DNA from 2 places in the Methylobacterium sp. WL1 genome. Region 2 is predicted to be linked to the other one. Evidence: predicted binding sites of a transcription regulator. Region 2 holds the regulator's gene; the other holds the start of a gene.
The links. Region 2 encodes PhoB, which activates phosphate uptake and scavenging genes when phosphate is short. Its sites were predicted from a motif close to TGTCATNNANCTGTCAT; they were not measured.
Positions count from the first base shown of each region.

Region 1: a site for PhoB is predicted at 6,230-6,246, ahead of FVA80_RS27480 (UDP-2,3-diacylglucosamine diphosphatase). Genes of this name have one in related genera too.

Region 1 covers NZ_CP042823.1:5,634,515-5,642,259, forward strand. Annotated here, with positions in the region: gene FVA80_RS27460 (methyl-accepting chemotaxis protein) at 1-864, shown strand, start outside; gene FVA80_RS27465 (membrane-bound PQQ-dependent dehydrogenase, glucose/quinate/shikimate family) at 1,142-3,499, shown strand; gene FVA80_RS27470 (ribonuclease HII) at 3,627-4,265, opposite strand; partial or broken gene FVA80_RS27475 (glycosyltransferase family 1 protein) at 4,307-5,354, opposite strand; gene FVA80_RS27480 (UDP-2,3-diacylglucosamine diphosphatase) at 5,366-6,181, opposite strand; gene FVA80_RS27485 (aminotransferase class V-fold PLP-dependent enzyme) at 6,736-7,745, shown strand, end outside.
Region 2 covers NZ_CP042823.1:2,469,553-2,477,297, forward strand. Annotated here, with positions in the region: gene FVA80_RS12065 (50S ribosomal protein L11 methyltransferase) at 1-107, shown strand, start outside; gene FVA80_RS12070 (Rmf/CrpP family protein) at 138-326, shown strand; gene FVA80_RS12075 (hypothetical protein) at 365-625, opposite strand; gene FVA80_RS12080 (aminopeptidase P family protein) at 807-2,639, shown strand; gene FVA80_RS30505 (hypothetical protein) at 2,665-2,811, shown strand; gene FVA80_RS12085 (protein-disulfide reductase DsbD domain-containing protein) at 3,072-5,225, shown strand; gene phoB (phosphate regulon transcriptional regulator PhoB) at 5,271-5,966, opposite strand; gene phoU (phosphate signaling complex protein PhoU) at 6,141-6,863, opposite strand; gene pstB (phosphate ABC transporter ATP-binding protein PstB) at 7,179-7,745, opposite strand, start outside.

The DNA of each region.
Region 1 (7,745 bases), 3.1 Mb from region 2:
GCCGCCGAAGACCAGCGCCGCGCGGACATGTCCCGCATGGCCGAGACCTTCGAGGCGGCTGTCTCCGGCATCGTCACCCAGGTCTCGTCCGCCGCGACCGAACTGCAAGCCACGGCCTCCCAGATGACTGCGAGCGCGCAGGAGACCGCGAGCCAGTCCGGCGCGGTGGCGGCGGCGGCGGAGCAATCGGCCTCCAACGTCAGCACCGTGGCGAGTGCCGCCGAGCAACTCGGCAGCAGCGTCGCGGAGATCGGCCGCCATGTGCAGGGCTCGACCGTCCTGGCCCAGCGGGCGGTCGGCGAATCGGACCAGACCGCCACCCTCGTGTCCGAGCTGAGCGCCGCCGCCGCCCGGGTCGGCGACGTCGTGCAGCTGATCGCCTCGATTGCCGCGCAGACCAACCTGCTGGCGCTCAACGCCACGATCGAGGCGGCCCGTGCCGGTGCAACCGGACGCGGCTTCGCCGTCGTGGCGGCCGAGGTGAAGGAACTCGCCGGCCAGACCGCCAAGGCGACCGAGGAGATCGCCAGCCAGATCGGCCGGATCCAGGGCGTCACCGGCGAGGCGGTCAGGGCGATCGAGACGATCACCGGTCGGATCCGGGAGATTGACACGGTCGCGACGACGATCGCGGCGGCGGTGGAGCAGCAGGGCGCGGCGACCCGGGAGATCGTCCGCAACGTCACCCAGGCGACCGCGGGCACGCAGGAGGTCACGGGCAACATCGCCGGGGTGGCGCAGGCCGCCGAGCAGACCGGCGCCGCGGCCGAGCAGGTCCTGGCCTCCGCCACCGGGTTGTCGCGCCAGTCCGAGCAACTCGCGGCCGAGGTGGATCGCTTCCTGGCCAACGTCCGGGCCGCCTGAGCGCTGACGGGCCGCCGTCGCGACACGCCGAAGTCTTTGTCTCGGGCTTGGACACCGGTTGCGAGACCTGATCCGACCGGCGTGTTCAGCGCGGCGAAGTAAAGCGGACATTGATCCGCTGCGGTCGAGTCAAAGGTTCGTTTGTCGGTTCGCTGATTTACTTCGGCAGGAAGATAAATAGCCGCCGTCCTGCAGGATTTTTCATCATAAATTCATCGTTGACTGACGCAAGACTCAAGATAAATAAGCGAAAAGATTGCGAGATTGAGGATTTGAGATGCGTCTACCAAAAAACCTGTCCGATTGGGTGCTGGTCATGCTTGGACTGATCATAGTCTTGATCGGTCTGTTTTTGGCTGGCGGTGGTGCATACTTGGTATGGCTCGGCGGCAGCTGGTATTTCGCGGCCATGGGCGCCGCGATGCTCGTCTCCGGCGTTTTGGTTGCTCGACGTCGGCGTGCCGGGGCGCTGCTTTACGGCGGGGCGTTCATCCTGACCGGGATCTGGGCGGTCTGGGAGGTCGGGTTCGCGTTCTGGCCGCTGGTCTCGCGCCTGTTCGCCCTCGCCGTCCTCGCCTGCGTCGTCGCCCTGTTCGCACCGCTGCTCGATCGATCCGGCAGCGGCGTGTGGCGCCGGGCATCCCTGGGCCTCGCCACCGCGCTGGCGCTGGCCCTGGTGGCAGCCACGCTACGCGCCTTTCAGCCGGTGCCGATCATTACCGCGACCGAGATCCCGGACGTGCACCCGGCCACGCAGGCGGGGCCGCAGGTCGACTGGACGGCCTGGGGCAACACAAACGGCGGCACCCGCTTCGCCGGGCTGACGCAGATCGACGCCACCAACGTCGCCAAGCTGCGGCCGGCCTGGACCGTCCGCACCGGCGACATCGCCGTCAGCAACGGCTTCGGGGCGGAGGACCAGACCACGCCGCTCCAGATCGGCGACACCGTCTACGTCTGCACGCCGAACGACATCGTCGTCGCCCTCGACGCCGACACCGGCACGCAGCGCTGGCGCTACGACCCGAAGGCGAGTGCGCCGCAATGGCAGCGGTGCCGCGGGCTCGGCTATCACGACGCCGGCGCAGGCGAGGGTGGGAAGGTCTGCCCCCGCCGCCTGCTGCTCGCCACGATCGATGCGCGCCTGATCGCGCTGGACGCCGCCACCGGCCAGCCCTGTGCCGATTTCGGCACGGACGGCACGGTCGATCTCAAGGCCGACATGGGCGAGGTCAAATCCGGCTTCTACACGCAGACCGCCGCACCGCTGATCGCCGGCGACCTCGTGGTGGTCGGCGGCCGGGTCGCCGACAACATCGAGACCGGGGAGCCCGGCGGCGTGGTCCGCGCCTACGCTGTCGGCACCGGCGACCTGCGCTGGGCCTGGGATCCGGGCAACCCGGTGACCACGCGCCTCCCGCCTCCCGGTGAGACCTATACGCGGGGTACGCCGAACGTCTGGACCAGCATGGCCTACGACTCGGCCCTGGGCCTGATCTACGCGCCCACCGGCAACGCGACGCCCGACTTCTTCGGCGGCCACCGGACAGCCCAGGACGATGCCACCAACTCGTCGATCTTCGCCCTCGACGCGGCGACCGGGCGGCCGCGCTGGCACGTCCAGCTCGTGCACAAGGATCTGTGGGACTTCGACGTCCCGGCCCAGCCGGCCCTCTACGACCTGCCGGACGGGAAGGGTGGCACCGTGCCGGGGCTGATCGCGGCGACCAAGCACGGCCAGATCTTCCTGCTGAACCGCGAGACGGGCGCCCCGATCGCGCCGATCACCGAGCGGCCGGTCCCGCAGGGCAGCGTGCCCGGCGAGCGCTATGCGCCGACGCAGCCCCACTCGGACATGCCGTCGATCGGCGCCGAGACCCTGACGGAAGCCGACATGTGGGGGGCGACGCCCTTCGACCAGCTCCTGTGCCGGATCCAGTTCAAGGCCATGCGCCACGAGGGGACCTTCACCCCGCCGGGCTTCGACACCGCCCTCCAGATGCCGGGATCGCTCGGCGGCATGAACTGGGGCAGCACCGCCATCGACATGACGCGGGACTACCTGATCGTGAACGACATGCGGCTGGGCCTGTGGAACCGGCTGATCCCCAGGGAGCAGGTCGAGACCGGCAAGGCCGCCGGCACCGAGATGGGCCTGTCGTCCATGCGCGGCACGCCCTACGTCTCCCTCCGGAACCGCTTCGTGTCGGCGCTGAACATCCCGTGCCAGAAGCCGCCGTTCGGCACGCTGACGGCCATCGACCTGAAGGCCCGCCGCATCGCCTGGCAGGTCCCGCTCGGCACGGTGGAGGATACCGGGCCGCTGGGGATCAAGATGCACCTGCCGATCCCGATCGGCCTGCCCTCGCTCGGCGGTTCGCTGGTGACCGGCTCGGGCCTGATCTTCTTCGCCGGGACGCAGGATTATTACCTGCGGGCGTTCGAGGCCGGGACCGGCCGCGAGGTCTGGAAGGGCCGCCTGCCGGTGGGCAGCCAGGGCGCGCCGATGACCTACCGGTCCCCGAAGACGGGCCGCCAATACGTCGTGATCACGGCCGGCGGTGCCCGCCAATCGCCTGACCGCGGCGATTACGTGGTCGCCTACGCGCTGCCGGCCGAAGCCGGATCGAAGTGATCCGGTCCGCCCTGGGTCACGACGGGGTTTCCAAAGGGCTCAGTCCTTTGGCTGGGTTCGGGGGCGGAGCCCCCGAGGCCCGCAGGGTTCCACCCTGCACCCGCACAAGGTCTCGACCTTTTGAACCCTAGCCGAACCCGCGGGTGAAGCTGAGGCGGTGGTGCGGGCTTCGGCCCAACGCCGTCAGGCCGGCCCGGTGCAGGGCCGTGCCGTAGCCGACGTTGCGCTCCCAGCCGTAGCCCGGGTGGCGCTCGGCCAGCCGGCGCATCAGGTCGTCTCGGAAGACCTTGGCGACGATCGAGGCGGCAGCGATCTGCGGCACGAGGCCGTCGCCGCCGATGACGGCCCGGCCCGGCAGGCCCGGCAGGGCGTCCCGGCCATCGACCAGGACCGGCGCCGCGACCCCGAGGCGCGCCACCGCCCGCGCCATGGCGTCGAGGGTTGCGGCGCGGATGTTGATGCGGTCGATCAGGGCCCGGGAGCCCGCCGCCACGGCGACCCGGGCATGGGTCCGGATCAGCGGCGCCAGATGCGCGCGGACTGGTTCGGGCACGCGCTTGCTGTCGTCGAGGGCTGCCAGCAGGGCCGGTGGGATCGCCGCGGGGTCGAACCAGACCGCCGCCACCACCACGGGGCCGCACAGCGCGCCGCGCCCGACCTCGTCACAGCCGATCACCGCGGGGTAATCCGCGGCCCGGGCCGGATCGAACGGTGGGGTGAGGGCGGGTTGTGTTCGTTTCGCGGACGGCTGTTTCTGAACGGGCATGATGGCGCCGTCCTGCCATCTGGCGCCGCCGCCGTCACGGCTCAGGCGGCGTTCCGGGTGCTCCGCTCGCCGCCATGCGCCTCGATGATGTTGCCGAAGAACTGGTCGGCGCTGACGTCCCAGCCGCGGCGCAGCGCCTCCTGCCTGCACTCGGCCCGGGACAGGCGCAGCGCCGCGAGGGCCGCCGCACGCAGGTCCTGGTCCAGGATGCCGACCCGGGTCCCGCTCAGCACGTCGTTGGGGCCGGGCACCGGGAAGGCCGCGATCGGCAGGCCGCTGGCCATCGCTTCCAGCAGCACGATGCCGAACGTGTCGGTGAGGCTCGGGAACACGAAGGTGTCGCAGGCGGCGTAGACGGACGCGAGCGCTGCCCCGGTCCGGGTGCCGAGGAAGCGCGCCTCCGGGGCCAGGGCCTGCAGGCGCGCCCGGTCCGGCCCGTCCCCGACCACGACCTTCGTGCCGGGCAGGTCGAGGCTCAGGAAGGCCGCGAGGTTCTTCTCCACGGCAAGCCGGCCGACATACAGGAACAGTGGCCGGGGCAGGCCGGCGAGGTCCGCCGGCGGCGGCTCGCCGGGGGGCGGCCGGCCGGAACCGCTCGGTGTCGACCCCGCGGGTCCAGCGCATCAGCTGGGAGAAGCCTCTCGCCTCCAGTTCCGCCTGCAGAGAGACGGTGCTGACCATGGTCCCGCGGGCCGCCCCGTGGAAGCGGCGCAGATAAGCGTAGGACCACGCCTCCGGCACCGGGAGGCGGGCGGCGAGGTATTCCGGAAACCGGGTGTGATAGCTCGTGGTGAACGGCAGGTCGTTGGCCAGGCAGTGCCGCCGGGCCGCGAAGCCGATGGGTCCCTCGGTGGCGATGTGGACGTGGCTCGGGCGTTCGGCCGCCCAGCGCTCCGCCACCCGGTCCCGCCCGGCCAAGGCGAGGCGGATCTCCGGGTAGCCCGGCAGGGGCAGGGAGCGGAAATCGGCCACCGAGAGCAGGGCCGTCTCGAAGCCGTGCTCGGGCGCCCGGCGGACCATCTGCTCCAGGGAGCGGACCACGCCGTTGACCTGCGGATGCCAGGCGTCGCTGGCGATGAGGAGCTTCACGCGTGGGGTCCTCACGCCACCGCGCGCCGGCCGTCCACCGGCCGCGGCGCAGCTTCGGCCTCGCGGGCCCGCAGGATGCTGGGATAATGCAGCACCTCGATCCGGCCGTCGTAATGCTCGATCAGGCCGGTGCAGGATTCAACCCAGTCGCCGGTGTTCAGGTAGCGCAGGTCGCCAATCGCCCGGTCGGCGGCGTGGTGGATGTGCCCGCAGATCACCCCGTTCGCGCCCTGGCGGCGAGCCTCCTCGGCCAGGATGGTTTCGAACCGGCCAATGAAGCTAACGGCGTTCTTCACCCGCAGCTTCGCCCAGGCCGACAGCGACCAATAGGACAGGCCGGCCCGCCGCCGGATCCGGTTGATCACGGTGTTGAGAGTCAGCGCCAGGGTGTAGGCGCCGTCGCCCAGATGGGCGAGCCAGGGCGAGTGCCGCACCACCATGTCGAACTGGTCGCCGTGGATGACCAGGTAGCGCCGCCCGTCGGCCGCCTCGTGGATCGCGGTCTCGGCGATCTCGATGCCGCCGAAATTCGTGCCCACGTAGTCCCGCAGGAACTCGTCGTGGTTGCCCGGCAGGTAGACGATCCTGGTGCCCTTGCGGACCTTGCGCAGAAGCTTCTGGACGACGTCGTTGTGCGCCTGCGGCCAGTACCAGCCGGAGCGCAGCTGCCAGCCGTCCACGATGTCCCCGACCAGGTAGACCGTGTCGGCGTCGTAATCCCTCAGGAACGACAGAAGGAGGCCGGCCTGGCAGCCGCGCGTCCCGAGATGCAGGTCGGACAGGAACAGCGTCCGGACCCGGACCGGCATCTCCTCATCCTCGGCCACGTCACCCTCCCGGCGGTCGAACGGTGCCGGGATCCAGAGCGCGATCACGTCTCAGTTTGATGACGCGGGCTTGAATCGCTGTGGGGTGTCTTGGTGCGCCGCAACGGAAGTTCTCAAGTTCCGATAGCTGACGTTGCGATGCACAAAAAATTTTTTTACCGAGATCCCGAAGTTTTTCCGGTTTTGCTTCCCAGCTTCGCCGCCTCATAATACCAGGCGACCGGTGGCTCGGCGTGAGCCGGGCCGGACGCGTATAGGAAGGCGGCGAGGGCGGCCAGGGTGCCTTGAGACGAGGCGCCGTAGACCGGGACGGCATTTCGGAGGCGACCGGCGCGGGGGCGCGCCGCGACGCGAGCGGCAAGACGCCGCCTGCCGCTCCGCTGAGCCCTCCGATCCACGGATGACACGGATGGCGTTCGGGGGAGTTGCGGCCCGTACCGCGCCCGCCGGCACCGCGTGCAGGAAGCTCGAGAAGGCCGCCGAAGGCGCCGAGAACGTTTGAACAAACCAGCGCGGGTCCGCCCGCGCGCAACAGAGTTTTTGGAGGAAACACCATGGCCGCAACCCGGCGCCCCGGTCGCAACCATCTCTTCATCCCGGGCCCCACGAACATCCCGGATCGCGTCCTGCGCGCGATGCACGTGCCGTCCGAGGATCACCGCTCGCCGAGCTTTCCCGAGCTGGTGAAGCCGCTGCTGCAGGATTCCAAGATGGTGTTCGGCTCGACCGCCGGAACCGTCATCCTGTTCCCGTCCTCGGGCACCGGCATCTGGGAATCGGCGCTGTCCAATACCCTGTGCCGCGGCGACAAGGTGCTCACCTCCCGCTACGGCCAGTTCAGCCACCTCTGGGTCGACATGGCCCAGCGCCTCGGCCTCGACGTGATCGTCCAGGACGAGGACTGGGGCGCCGGCGCCGATCCGCAGAAGATCGGGGAGGCCCTGCGCGCCGACAAAGATCACGCCATCAAGGCCGTGATGGTGGTCCACAACGAGACCGCAACGGGCGTCACCAGCGATATCGGCGCGGTGCGCAAGGCGATCGACGCCGCCGGCCACCCGGCGCTGCTGTTCGTGGACGGCATTTCGTCGATCGGCTCGCTGCCGTTCAAGATGGACGAATGGGGCGTCGACTGCGCCATCGCGGGCTCGCAGAAGGGCTTCATGCTCCCGGCCGGCCTCGGCCTGATCTGCATCAGCCCGAAGGCGCTTAAGATCGCCGAGGGCGGCACCGGCCGGAACGACCGGCTCGGCCACGCCTACTTCGCCTGGAAGGACCAGCTGGCCGCCAACGCCACCGGCTACTTCCCCTACACCCCCGTCCTGCCGCTGCTCTACGGCCTGCGCGAGGCCCTGGCGATCGTGAAGGAGGAGGGGCTGGAGAACGTCTACCACCGCCATCACGTGCTCGCCGAGGCGACTCGTCAGGCGGTGGCGGCATGGGGCCTCAAGACCTGCGCCAAGGAGCCGAAGTGGAACTCCGACACGGTCACGGCGATCGTGGTCCCGGAGGGCGCCGACGCCGCCAAGGTGATCAGCCACGCCTACGAGCGCTACAACCTCTC
Region 2 (7,745 bases):
CAGCCTACCGCCACCAGGGCTTCCATCTCGTGAGAAGCGGCCTGATAGAGGGCTGGGTCGCCTTGGTGCTGGCCCGCGGCGGTGCGGCGAAGCGGCCCCGGCGCTGAACCGGGACCCGGGCCGCGCATTGCCCGGGCATGAGCCAGACGCCGCGCCCCAATCCGCCGTCCGATCCCATCACCGAGGGCGCGCAGGCCCGGGCCCGGGGCCGTCCCAAGGATTCCTGTCCCTATCCGGCCGACTCACCCGACCGCATCGCCTGGCTCGAGGGTTATGATGGCGTGCCATCCGGCAAAGCCCCGGATCTGCCGATCGCCGACGCCTGATTCCGTCGTACCGCCGGGAATCCCAAACCGTCCGTGCACTAACGCGCGGTCCGGAGCCGTCCAGGCCCCGTCGATCCTTCTGGCAACGCCTCGACGACCGGGCTTTCCGCATCGTCCGCGTGTGCGACCGGGGCGCCGAGCGCAGCCATCAGGACGCGCAGACCCTCGACCCACTCCTCCGCCTCCGCAAGCGAAGCGAAGCCGTCGCGCCGGATCACCGTATCCGGCTCGATCGTGGTGATGGCGTCGAAGAGACCGTCGGCTCTGTCGCTGATTCGGTAGAAGACGCGGCGTGGCATGACCTGGGAGATAGGGCAAAGATCTGGCGTGATAAGATTGCGCGCGACTCTAAACCATAGGTTACGCCCGCGAGCATCATCCGAAAGGTGGGTGGACGGCTCGAAAAACCGCGCTGCGCACGATCCACGCGTCGATTCCGCCCGGTTGCGACGAGGGACCGCCCGGCGATAGGGTCCGCGCATGACAGAGCCAAGTCCGCCCCGCCACCGGTTCCAGACCTTCGACGATCCGAGCCATCGCAAGGGCGTGGAGCGCATCGAGGCCTTGCGCGCGGCCCTGCGCGAGACCGCCGTCGACGGGTTCGTGGTGCCCCGGGCCGACGAGCATCAGTCGGAATACGTGCCGGCCGACGCGGAACGGCTGGCGTGGCTCACCGGCTTCACGGGCTCGGCCGGAACCGCCCTGATCCTGATCGAGTCGGCCGCCCTGGTCGTCGATGGGCGCTACACCCTGCAGGCACCCGAACAGGTCGATACCGGGGTCGTCACCGTGGTGCCGCTGGCCGAATCGACCGCGGAGGCCTGGATCGCCGACAACCTCAAGCGCGATCAGGTTCTCGGCTACGATCCCTGGCTGCACACGCCGGACGGCGTCGCTCGCCTGGAACGGGCCGCCGTCAAGGCCGGCGGATCGCTACGGCCCGTGCCGAACCTCGTCGACGCCGTCTGGGCCGGCCGTCCGAAGCCGCCGGCCGGGCCGGTGGTTCCCCATCCCGAGGCGTTCGCGGGTGAGTCGGTCGCCGACAAGCTCACCCGTGTGCGCACGGCCCTGGCTGAGGGCGGCTGCGATGCCCTGGTGATCTCCGACCCGCACAATCTCGCCTGGGCGTTCAACCTGCGCGGCTCCGATGTCGGCCATACGCCGCTGGCGCTGGGCTACGCGATCCTGCCACGCGAAGGGCGGGCGCGGCTGTTCCTGGTCTCGCCCAAGGTCGATCCGGCCCTGCGCACGGCGCTGGCGCCGGTCGCCGAGATCCTGTCGCGAGCCGACCTCGATGACGGGCTCGGCTCGCTCAGCGGTGTGCGCGTGCGGGTCGATGCGGCGACGGGCGCCGTGGCCCTGAAGGAGAAGATCGAAGCCGCGGGCGGGACCGCCGATATCGGCAAGGACCCGATCACCGGCATGAAGGCGGTCAAGAACGCCGCCGAGATCGCTGGCGCGCGCGCCGCCCACACCCGCGACGGCGCCAGCGTCGTGCGCTTCCTGGCTTGGCTCGACGGCGCCGCCGCCACGGGGGGCTTGAGCGAGATCGCCGCCGTGGAGGCCCTGGAGGATTTCCGCGCGGCCGGCGGCGACCTGCGCGACGTGTCGTTCCCGACAATCTCGGGCTCCGGCCCGAACGGGGCGATCGTGCATTACCGGGTTACGCGCACAAGCGACCGGACCGTGCGGGCCGGCGAGCTGTTCATGATCGATTCCGGGGCTCAATACCCGGACGGCACCACCGACATCACCCGGACGGTCGCGGTCGGCGCGCCGACGGATGCGATGCGCGACCGCTTCACCCGGGTGCTGAAGGGACATATCGCCATCGCCCGGGCGGTGTTCCCAAAGGGCACGACCGGCGCCCAGATCGACGCATTCGCCCGCGCTCCGCTGTGGCAGGCCGGGCTCGATTTCGACCACGGCACCGGTCATGGCGTCGGCGCCTTCCTGTCGGTGCATGAGGGTCCGCAGCGCATCGCTAAGACCGGGACCGTGGCGCTGGAGCCCGGCATGATCCTGTCGAACGAGCCGGGCTACTACGCCCCGGGCGCCTACGGCATCCGGATCGAAAACCTCGTCCTCGTCGAGCCCCGTGAGATCCCTGAAGGCGAACGCCCGATGCTCGGCTTCGAGACCCTGACGCTCGCACCCTACGATCGGCGGCTGATCCGCCCGGACCTGCTCGAGCCGGAAGAGCGGGCCTGGATCGACGCCTACCACACCCGGGTGCGCGACACACTGGCGCCGCTCGTCGATGCCGGAACCCGCGGCTGGTTGGACCGCGCCACTGCGCCTCTGGCGCTCTGATCCGGGCGCCTTCGAGTGCGCCCCGGTGCAGAACGTGCGCCTCGGCCACACGCAAGGATCGGATGGTGACGATGTCCGGCGGGTCCAGCTGATCGTCTGCGACGACGCCACCGACCCGCTCGACGGTGACAAGCTTTGCGACGTCGGCTTGGCGATACGCAAAGCTCTTTAGACGGCCGGCGAAACGCTGCGCGTCATCGCCGAGCACGGCGAACAGCGCGAGCTCCACGAACTCAGTGAAGGGTCGCCCTCTCCCTCATCCTGTTCGAGCCCCGCTGAGCGCCTCAGCGGCGTCGTGGCCGATGGCTCATGGGCTGGAGCGCAGGACAGGGCCCGAACCGGCGCGCTATAAGGCCCGTCACGAGACGACCCGCCTGCGTCTCGGAGATGACGCGGGTGAAACCGCGGCCGACCCGCGCGCGAAGGGACAGCATGATCCGCCGCCTCGCATTCCTTGTCCTGGCCCTTACCGCAAGCCTGTCGGCCGCGTCGGCGCAAGGCTTCCGCACGCCACCCGACTTGGTGCGGTCGAGCCTCGTGGCCGAGCCGATCGCGGTGGCCGGGGCGCAGCCGTTCACCCTGGCGGTGCGGATGCAGGTGAAGCCGGGCTGGCACGTCTACTGGCGCAACCCGGGCGATTCCGGTCTGCCCCCCGAAGTGACCTGGACCTTGCCGGCGGGCTTCAACGCCGGCGCGATCCGGTGGCCCGCCCCCGAGCGCATCGCGATCGCGACGCTGATGAACTACGGCTACGAGGGCGAGGTCACCCTGCTCGTGCCGGTCACGCCGCCGCCGAGCCTCGACCCGGCCGATCCGGTGCGGATCCAGGCCAAGCTGACCTACCTGGTCTGCGAGACCGAATGCGTCCCGGGCTCCGCCGACCTCGCCTTGACCCTGCCGGTGGGCGAGCCCCGGCCAGATGCCGGGCAGGCTGCCATGTTCGAGCGGGCTCGCACCGCATTGCCCGCCCCTGCGCTCTGGCCGCTGCAACTCTCGAGTCAGGGCGACACGCTGCAACTCGACTTCGCCGCGGCCGGCCTAAAGCCCGAGTCTATCAAGGCTGCATCGTTCTTCCCCTATTCCGAGACCGCCATCGACAACGCCGCCGTCCAGGTGATGCGCGTCGACGCATCCGGCCTGCACCTCACCCTCGCGCGGAGCACCCCGACGGACCCGGCACCGGCCGCCCTGCCGGGCGTGCTCACCGTGGAGGAGACGACCGGCGCCGAAACGCATCGCCTGGCCTTCGCGTACGGGGACGAGCCGGTTGCACCGGTCCCAGTGGCTGCACCCGAGGCTTCCGCCGCAGCCCAACCGGTCGCCCCGGCCTTCGACGCGCTGACCCTGGCGACCGCGGCGGGCCTGGCCTTTCTGGGCGGGCTGATCCTCAACCTGATGCCCTGCGTCTTTCCCGTCCTGTCGATCAAAGTGCTCGGCCTCGTCCGGCATGCCGGCGAGAGCGCGGCGCGCGTGCGCCTGCACGGCCTCGCCTACACGGCTGGGGTGATGGCAAGCTTCCTAGGCCTTGCAGGCTTGCTGCTCGCCCTCAAGGGCGGCGGGGCCGCGATCGGCTGGGGCTTCCAGCTGCAATCGCCGGCCGTGGTGGCCGGGCTCGCCTATCTGCTGCTCGCCATGGGCCTGAGCCTTTCGGGGGTTGTCCATGTCGGCGGTCGGCTCACCGCCATCGGAGACGGGCTCGCCCGGCGCTCGGGTCTCAGCGGCTCATTCTTTACGGGCGTTCTCGCGACCCTGGTGGCAACCCCCTGCACGGCACCGTTCATGGGCTCGGCCGTGGGCTTCGCGCTGACCCAGAGCGCCGGCGTCGCGCTCGCGGTGTTCGCCAGCATGGGCTTGGGCCTCGCCCTGCCCTTCCTGGCGCTGACCCTGTGGCCGCCGGCGCTGCGGGCGCTGCCGCGGCCGGGCGCCTGGATGGAAACCCTGAAGCAGGTTCTGGCTTTCCCGGTCTACGCAACGGTGGCGTGGTTGATCTGGGTCCTGGCCCAGCAGGTCGGCCCGCAGGGGCTTCTGGTGGGGCTGATCGGCCTCGTGCTGGTGGGCTTCGCGGCTTGGGCCTGGGAGCACGGGCGCGCCGCCGCTTCGCGGGTCGGACCCGGCGTCCAGGGCGTCGCGCTGCTGACGGTCGTCGCCGTCGGGGCATTGACCCTGACCCTCGATCGCGACCGGGCCGTGCCCGTCGCCCGTGCCGCCGCAGAGGGCGTCGAGCCCTTCACGCAGGCGCGTCTCGACGCCTTGGTGAACGCGCGGCGGCCGGTCTTCGTGAACATGACCGCCGCTTGGTGCATCACATGCGCGGTCAACGAGACGACCTCGTTGTCCACGAAGGCCGTGCGGGCCGCCATGAATGATCGGGGTGTGACCTACCTGAAGGGCGACTGGACCAACCAGAACCCCGAGATCACCCGCCTGCTGGAGGCGCATGGGCGCAGCGGCGTCCCGCTGTACCTGCTCTACACGGGCACTGGGGAGGCAAAGGTGCTGCCGCAGATCCTCACCGAGGGAACGGTGCTGGCGGCCTTGCAGGCGGTACCGGCCGCCTCCGGTAAGAGCGCAGCGCTGGCACGCTGACCGAGGAGGCAGGCGCGCCGTTCCGCCCCGACGGGCTGGAGGTCTTCAGGCTTCGAGGGAAAACGTCTCGTCGAAGGCGTATCCCGAGCCCCGCACGGTGCGGATCGGGTCGGCCTGCCGGGGGGCGTTGAGCGCCTTGCGCAGCCGCCCGACATGCACGTCCACGGTGCGCTCGTCGATGTAGACGTCGTGGCCCCAGACCCCGTCGAGGAGCTGTTCACGGGAAAAAACCCGGCCCGGCGCCAGCATCAGGAATTCGAGCAGCCTGAATTCGGTTGGCCCGAGATGGAGTTCCTCGCCGGCGCGCCGGACCCGGTGGCCGGAGCGGTCGAGCTCAATGTCGCCCGCCGCCAGACGGTCGGCGACGTGGGCCGGCTTGGCCCGACGCAGCAGCGCCCGAACGCGGGCCAGCAGTTCCGGCACCGAGAACGGCTTGACGATGTAGTCGTCGGCGCCGGTTCCGAGCCCGCGGACCCGGTCGCCTTCCTCGCCGCGCGCGGTGAGCATGATCACCGGCAGACGCTCGGTCTCGCGTCGGGCCCGGATGCGGCGGCACAACTCGATGCCCGAGAGGCCGGGCAGCATCCAGTCGAGCAGGACCAGATCGGGCGTGCGCTCGGCCAGGAGCAGTTCGGCGTCGTCACCGCGACTGGCCGAATCCACCAGGAATCCTTCGGCCTCCAGGTTGTAGCGCAGCAGGGTAGTCAGCGCCTCCTCGTCCTCGACGATCAGGACTTGCATGCTCACGTTCGATAACCTGTTCCGAATTCGGCACGCATCGAATCAACCGCGCCGGAGGGCCCGGACGCGCCGATGGTGCGGCAGGGGCCGCGATTCCTCAACCCACGCGCACTCCCACCGGGGCTTTGTCCCGCAGGTGGGAGTGCGCGCTGCGGAGGAACCGCGAACCGCATGTCACGGGGCCGTGGCGGCAGGCCCGACCGTCGCGTAGTTCGACGCGTCGTTCTTCGGCCGCTCGCCCGCCAGCGTCTCACCGGTGGCGAGGTAATGGATCGTCTCGGCGATATTGGTGGTGTGGTCGCCGATGCGTTCGACGTTCTTCGCGCAGAAGAGCAGATGCGTGCAGAACGAGATGTTGCGCGGATCCTCCATCATGTAGGTGAGGAGCTCGCGGAACAGCGAATTGTACAGGGCATCGATCTCGCCATCCCGCTCCCAGACATCGTAGGCCGCCTTGATGTCGCGGCTGGCATAGGCGTCGAGGATATCCTTGAGCTGAGCTTCCGCGAGGTCGCTCATGTGGCGCACGCCGAGCACGATCTTCTGCGCAGGCGCCTGATCGGAGATCGCGACGACCCGCTTGGCGACGTTCTTGGCGAGGTCGCCGATCCGCTCCAGATCGCCGGACACGCGGATTGCCGAGATGGTCTCGCGCAGGTCGATCGCCAGCGGCTGACGCCGGGCGATGAGCAGCACTGCCCGCTCTTCGATGTCACGCTGGAGCGCATCGAGGCGCTTGTCGGCGAGGATCACCGCCTGGGCGAGCGTATCGTCCCGGCGGACGAGGGCATCGGTCGCCTCGGCGGCCATCTTCTCGGCGACGCCGCCCATCTCGGAAATCGAGCGACGCAGGTCATCCAGGTCGGTGTCGTAGGAACTGACGATATGGCCGGGCATGGTGGATCCTTCGATGGCGTCCCGCAAACCTTGATCCGCGAGGTCTGGCGGAAACCCGCCGCTGCGATCACGGATACCGTTGTACGTTTCCCGGTACCCAGTCCCTTGGATAGTTCACGTCATGATGCGGAGCGGAGCAGATTTCGGAACGCGACAAAAACAACCGGAATAGGCCGATGTTCCCAGGTCAACGCAACATGCCTCGGAGTAGCGCCCGGTCGAATTCCGATCGGGCGCGGCTCCGCGTCTTGAGATCGACGCGCAAACATGTGCCGATCCGGTCATCAACTCTTCCGCGAAACTTCCGCGATTGGCTTAACCGAACCGCCCGGTGATGTAATCCTGGGTCCGCTGCTCCACAGGGTTCATGAACATGCGGTTGGTGGGGCCGAACTCGATCAATTCACCCAGGTACATGAAGGCGGTGAACTGCGAGATGCGCGCAGCCTGCTGCATGTTGTGCGTGACGATCACGATGGTGAACTCGTCGCGCAGCTGCTCGATCAGTTCCTCGATGCGGCCCGTGGAGATCGGGTCGAGCGCCGAGGTCGGCTCGTCGAACAGGATCACCTCCGGGCTCTGGGCCACGGTGCGGGCGATGCACAGGCGCTGCTGCTGGCCGCCGGAGAGCCCGGTGCCCGCCTGGCGCAGCTTGTCCTTCACCTCGTCCCAGAGGGCGGCCTTGCGCAGGGACTGCTCCACCCGCCCGTCGAGTTCGGATTTCGGCAGCTTCTCGTAGAGGCGCAGCCCGAAGGCCACGTTGTCGTAGATCGACATCGGGAACGGGGTGGGCTTCTGGAAAACCATGCCGATCCGCGAGCGCAGGTCGTTCAGGTCGACGGACGGGTCGAGGATGTTCTCGCCGTCGAGCATGATCTGACC